One region of the Ruminococcus sp. 5_1_39BFAA genome, then DNA from elsewhere that is predicted to be linked to it. Evidence: predicted binding sites of a transcription regulator. Region 1 holds the regulator's gene; the other holds the start of a gene.
The links. Region 1 encodes HrcA, which represses chaperone genes, less so after heat shock. Its sites were predicted from a motif close to TGTTAGCACTCNNNNNNNNNGAGTGCTAACA; they were not measured.
Positions count from the first base shown of each region.

Region 2: a site for HrcA is predicted at 1,424-1,454, ahead of ACESZH_RS18620 (Hsp20/alpha crystallin family protein). Genes of this name have one in related genera too.

Region 1 is NZ_CAXSVO010000014.1:66,921-70,346, reverse strand. It holds gene dnaK (molecular chaperone DnaK) at 1-216, opposite strand, end outside; gene grpE (nucleotide exchange factor GrpE) at 331-1,008, opposite strand; gene hrcA (heat-inducible transcriptional repressor HrcA) at 1,025-2,065, opposite strand; gene uvrB (excinuclease ABC subunit UvrB) at 2,304-3,426, opposite strand, start outside.
Region 2 is NZ_CAXSVO010000025.1:19,710-23,135, reverse strand. It holds partial or broken gene thrS (threonine--tRNA ligase) at 1-369, opposite strand, end outside; T-box leader at 443-658, opposite strand; gene ACESZH_RS18625 (hypothetical protein) at 922-1,242, shown strand; gene ACESZH_RS18620 (Hsp20/alpha crystallin family protein) at 1,558-1,998, shown strand; gene ACESZH_RS18615 (helix-turn-helix domain-containing protein) at 2,440-3,339, shown strand; gene ACESZH_RS18610 (uroporphyrinogen decarboxylase family protein) at 3,369-3,426, shown strand, end outside.

The sequences.
Region 1 (3,426 bases):
CTCACGTTTAATGGAGGAGATGGTTTTGTCTGCGTTTGTAACTGCCTGACGTTTTGCAGGCTCACCTACCAGACGCTCTCCTGTCTTTGTGAAAGCGACAACAGACGGTGTTGTTCTGGAGCCTTCTGTATTTGCGATAACGGTGGGCTGTCCGCCCTCCATAACTGCCACACAACTGTTTGTAGTACCTAAGTCAATACCAATAATTTTTCCCATGATAAATTTCCTCCTATATTAATAAAACCTGTGATATATTTTAGATGATTCTTCGGAAGTCCGATTCACTAAACTCGCCTCTCCCTTCGGTCGGCCTCGTTAAGTTACTTTCGGTCAATTCGCAACCTTCACCATGCTGTGGCGGACTACGAAATCTTTGTAGGTGTAACCCTTCTGGAATTCCTCCACGATTACATTATCGCCTGCCTCTTCATCATCCACATGCATAACTGCATTGTGTAAGTTCGGGTCGAACTCTTTTCCCACTGCTTCGATCGGTTTCACACCCATCTCATCCAGTGCGGTCATAAGCTGTTTGTAGATCATCTTCATGCCGTCGGCAAATGCGTCTTCCTCCGGTGCCTGTGCAAGCCCTCTCTCAAAGCTGTCCACAACAGGAAGGATCTTCTCTACAATATCCTTAGCGCCAATGATATACATGCTGGCTTTTTCTTTCTCCGTACGTTTACGGAAATTATCGAATTCTGCCATGCTTCTTTTCAGCCTATCCGTAAGCTCTTCAATCTGCTGTTCAAATTTGTCTTTTTCTTTTTTCTTTTTGCCAAAGAAGGATGTTTTTGATTTTCCCTCTGGTGCCTTAGCTGAATCTTCTTCGGAATCCTTTTCAGACTCTTCGGCACTTTCTGCCGCATTTTCCTCAGAGCATTCTTCCTGAACCGGTTCCTTCATTGTGTCGGCCGTATTCGCTGCCTCGTCATCCTGTCCGTCAGATACCGGAATATCAACTGCCTCCTCCTGCACTTCAGGTTCTTTTTTTGTTTCTTCTGACACGCTTTCTACCGCCTTTCTATGTTTTCTTATTTACAATTTCATCAAGCTGGACCTTTAATTTCTTCAAACTGTCTACCACATTCTCATAATCCATTCTCTTTGGACCAATGATTCCGATAGTTCCGTGCATTCCCTCTCCCAATTCGTAGGTAGCGGTAACCACACTGCAGTCCTTCATAGTACGCACTGGAACTTCATCTCCAATGTAGACCTGGATCCCGGTATTTCCTGAGTCCGCCATTTCCTCGCGTACCATGTTTAAAAGTTCCTTCTTTTCCTCAAAAGTGGAAATCAGCTCGCTGGCTCTTGTTTTGTCTGCAAGCTCAGGATACTTGAAAATGTTAGTAGTACCTGACGTATATACTTCCATATCTTCCTCATCCACCTGAATGGTTGCCGCAACAGCGTCCAGAACCGTCGCAACCACACCGCTGTGGATTCCCGCCTGTTCCTTCAGTCTGGCGATCATGCCAAGATTGATATCCTGAATGGGAATGCCATTTAAGTTGGTATTCAGAAGAAGATTCAATTTCAGGATTGTCTGGTCGTCCATTTCCTCATCAAGATTGATAATCTGGTTACGGACAACGTTGCCTTCACAGACAACCACCGCTATAAGCTGCTGAGGGCTGACCCGTGAAAGCTGAATGAACTTCAGGCGGCTTCCGCTGTACTGAGGAACGGTGACCATGGTAGCATAATTCGTATTGGCTGCAAGCACTTTCGCAACCTGCTTTAATACCTTTTCCATTTTATCCGTTTTCTCAATCATCATGTCGCGGATCTCTGCGATTTCCGCTTCCTTTTCCCTGGTAAGCTCATCCACATAAAGGCGATAGCCTTTATCAGACGGAATTCTTCCAGCCGAAGTGTGAGGCTGCACAATGTAGCCCATGTCCGTCAGGTCGGACATTTCGTTTCGGATGGTTGCTGAGCTGACATTTAAATCCGGATACTTGGAAATCGTCCTGGAACCAACCGGCTCACCTGTCTCCATATAAGTTTTGATGATTGCTTTTAATATTTTCCTTTTGCGCTCATCTAATACTTCATCCATGAAATGTCTGCTCCTTTCTTTTAGAATTCCTTTTGTTAGCACTCATTTTATTGGAGTGCTAACATTTATGATGTTAAGATACACCTCTTCCATGGATTTGTCAATATTATTTACAATTTTTTTCTGTGAAATTTTCATGTTTTTACCAAAAAAGGAGTTCCAGATTAAAAAGTACAGGCTCTCTTCCGCTTTTTTAATCCACCGTCTCGGAAAACCTGTACTTTTTTACACACTATATTTATTCTTCTAATTCCGCAAGATTCTTCTTTAATTCTATCATCTTGTCTCGCAGCTCGGCTGCCTGCTCGAAATTCAGATCTGCAGCGGCAGCGCGCATCTGCTTTTCCACCTGTGAAATCAGTTTTGTAAGCTCCTTTTTGTCCATGGATTCCGGATCTTTTTTCAGCTTGATCTCAGTCTCCGCAACTGCCTTGGACACAGCGATCAGGTCACGCACTGCTTTTTTGATGGTGGTAGGAGTAATTCCATGTTCCTTATTATATGCTTCCTGAATGGCGCGGCGCCTGTTTGTCTCATCAATCGCATTTCTCATGGAATCTGTCATATTGTCGGCGTACATAATGACATGCCCCTCACTGTTTCTGGCCGCACGACCAATAGTCTGGATCAGGGATGTCTCCGAACGCAAAAAGCCTTCTTTATCTGCATCCAGAATCGCCACCAGCGTAATCTCCGGGATATCCAGACCTTCACGAAGCAGATTGATACCCACCAGCACATCAAATACATCCAACCGCATATCGCGGATGATTTCCGCACGTTCCAGCGTATCAATGTCTGAGTGAAGGTACCGCACACGAATGCCGATGTCCTTCATATATTCTGTCAGATCCTCTGCCATTCTCTTTGTGAGGGTGGTAATGAGAATCTTATGTTTCTTCTCCACCTCTTTATTTACTTCGCCCACTAAATCGTCAATCTGCCCTTCTACCGGACGCACCTCCACTTTTGGATCAAGTAGCCCGGTAGGACGGATGATCTGCTCCGCACGCAGAAGCTCATGGTCATGCTCATATTCACCCGGTGTGGCGGAAACAAAGAGTACCTGATCCAGCTTTTTTTCAAACTCCTCAAAGCTTAATGGACGGTTATCTTTTGCCGAAGGAAGACGGAAGCCGTAATCTACCAGCGTCTGCTTTCTGCTCTGGTCCCCGGCGTACATGCCGCCCACCTGAGGTACCGTCTTATGGGACTCGTCTATGATCAAAAGGAAATCATCTCCGAAATAATCAAGCAGCGTATACGGCGGCTGCCCCGGCTCCAACCCGGCCAGATGCCTGGAATAATTCTCAATGCCGGAGCAGAATCCTGTTTCCTTCATCATCTCAATGTCAAAATTA
Region 2 (3,426 bases), on a different contig from region 1:
GCTAATTTCTTCATCTTCCGGTAAATCCCTTAGCATTTCAATTTTATATGTTTCATTTCTCTCTTGCATTGCATTCATTGCCATTTCACGCTCCTGCGTAAAATGTTTAAGCTGCAGGTTTTCTTTTATGATTTTTTTCATCTCTGCCTCAATCTCAGAAAAATTATCTTCCGAAAAATTGAAATCAAATTCAAAGTCATAATAGAAACCATCTGTAATAGCCGGACCTATTGCGCACTTCGTAGATGGATAGAGCCTTTTCACTGCCTGCGCCAAAATATGTGCTGTTGTGTGTCTAAACGCATCTCTGCCTAACTTCTCTTCAAATGTTGCTTCCTGAATGGAACCATCCTTCATCTTAATCTTCATTTTGTTCTTCCTCTTTCTTAATCTATATTTTTAACATAAGAAAAAGCACTCTTAAAGATACTAACTGTATATCTTTAAGGGTGCTTAATGCACGGTTCCACCTTAATTTTTTACTTCAGATTCCATCAAATCCTAACCTTTAACGCAGGTGTACGGTAATACTTACATCTACTTTCAGTATTACAGCTCGAGAATGGTTTTCGCATACAATCCACATAAGTATCTTCCACCAAATAATACTCTCTCTGTTTGCGACTAATATGCTACTTGTTTCCGTCAACGCTTTTCCTTATGCTAATTTAAAGCTAATGATAGCATTTTCCATGAAAATTGTCAATAATTCCGCAAACTTGAGTTTCCGTACTTTTATCCACAGAACCTCATTTCCATAAACATTATCATAAACAACTTTCAAAAAATGCCCCAAATATAAGGAATCCTCATTCTTTTTGTAGTAGAATTAAGCTGCAAAACAAATTTGAGGCTCTCGGTATTGTCAGGGATGGCTCTAAAAGTACCGATACAAAAAATGTTTATGGAAAAGGCTACCATGTGACAGAAGCCTATGCGCTGACAAAAAATAATCATCCTGTCAGCATCTTCTCAGAAATCCATTCCTCAAAAGAAAAGAGTTTTACATCTATCAATGACGTAACCTTTTCTGCTATGGAACGCGGTGCAGCTCTTTTGGGCAGAGCAACCTTTGTCATGGACAGAGGGTATGATGACAACAAAATGTTTTTAAAACTTGATGAACTTAAGCAGGATTACGTAATCCGTCTTACCGCCAAGCGAAAACTTTATTTTCACGGAAAATGGATTTCTGCAACGCGGCTCCGAAATCAACGAAAAGGCAAAATCAAAGCGTCCTAACCATGGGTGTTTTCTTATACTCAAAAAACAATAGCTCCGATTTTCAAATTGTATCATTTGGATTACGCAATATGGCGGGGAGATATGCCAATGGGAGTATATATGATCCCGTAAGAAAACGGAGGCCAGTTAGTCCATAGCGGTAGTTATTTCTCTGAGATATCACAAATTTTTCACAAATAATTAGCACTCACCTATTGACAGTGCTAACAAAATGAGTTATAGTACAGCTATAACAAGAGAGGAAATAAAAAGAGTCTCTTTGGAAACAATAGAAACACATAAATGTGTAAGAATAAAAAGGAGGAATTGATTATGTTAATGCCGAGTATTTTTGGAGAGGATTTATTTGATGATTGGATGAGACCGCTGGGAAGAGATGCGGTATCAAGAGGCTTTAGCGGCGGCAGTGCAGATCTGATGAAAACAGATATCCGGGACATTGATGGAAATTACGAGCTGTCGGTTGATTTGCCGGGATTTAATAAAGAAGACATGAAGATTCAGCTTAAGGATGGTTACCTGACCTTACAGGCTACCAGGACCGATAACAAAGATGAGAAGGATGCAAATGGCAAATATGTTCGCAGAGAACGTTATACAGGTCATTGCTCCAGAAGCTTCTTTGTAGGCAGAAGTATTCAGCAGGAGGATGTTCATGCGAAATACGAAAACGGTGTACTGAAGGTTACCTTCCCGAAGGAAGAAACAAAAAGAGAAGTAGAAGAAAAGAAATACATTTGTATTGAAGGTTAAACAATAGGATTTCCCGGCTGCGGTACGGAAGCGGCAGCCGGGGTTTAGATAGATATTTTACCAAAGAAAGCTTCGTTAATTTTATAGATAGATTCATACCCCCCCCTCACTGCCCTGCCGGATGATTTTCGGCAGGGCTTATTTTGGGCGTTAGAGCACATAGATTGTGAGGAATCATGATGCTTTCTGGTTGGGCAAGGAGAGCGTGAGATAGAATTTTATGAGTGGCAAGATAAAGGAAAAACCGGGTGGAAGGAAGTGATAATACAGTTCCGAAAAATACACAGTAAAAAGAATACAGTTCCGTTGTTTTAAAGACGAAGACAGCGACAGCAGATAAAATATAACCAGAAAATCCAAAAGGGGCTTGCGTTTCCTTGTAGGAATCTTACCTTCAACATGATAAAATAGTTCCAAATTGTAAAAAGGATGTGAGAAGACATGGGCAATCTGGAACAGGATATTATGCAGCAGTTAATAGGGGGCACTTTTCAGATTGAGATCCGCAATGCGGGGATTTTCCGGTTTCCGTCAGCATACAGGTTTAACAGCCATCAGCACAAAGAAATAGAAATTATTTTTATGAATTCCGGGCACTGCATCATTGGTGTGGAGGATGAATTTGTACCGCTTAAGCGTGGGGATTGTATCAGCATATCTGCGGGAGAATCGCATTGCTTTATTGTAGATGAGAAAGAAAAATGCAGCATTACGCAGATTGAGGTTTATATAGAAATGCCGGAAGCACTGGGCGAGAGGGTAAGCTTTCTGCGCCAGGATAAACGGTACTATAAGCTGTCGGATTGTGAAACTATAAAATATATGATGGAAAATGTGTGCAGGATTTTCAGAGGACAGAACAGAACTGAGGAAAAAAGGGCGCAGCTATTATTCGGTTTTTTTCAGTTATTTATCGAGCTGTCTTTAAAGCTGGAGGAGGAACAGTCAAAAACCCGAAGCGGCAAAGCGGGAAAGGTATGGGACATTATCCGGCATATTAACGAAAATTACATGACGGAAATCAATCTGGAGCAGTTGGCGGAAAGCTTTGGTCTCAGTTCCAGATATATCCGCAAATGCTTTGAAAAAGAAGTGGACATGAGCTGTCAGCAGTATATTACCATGCTGCGGATCAATAAGGCAAAGGAGCTGTTATGGTTTACATCGGATACGGTTACGGAGATAGCCATGAAGACTGGCTTTAACAGTTCTCAGTATTTTAGCAGAGTGTTCCAGAAGTATATGGAAATGACACCTCTGGAATACCGGAATCTATGGTGCGGGAGCAAAGCGCAGCAGCTTTGTACCATAGAGTATGAACCGGAGAGGGATCCGGGATAAAAAGAATCATAATTGAGGAGAACAAAGCTATGACAAACAGGGAGAATTTTCTGTCTCTTATCCGCAGACAGGGCTATGAAAGCGTTC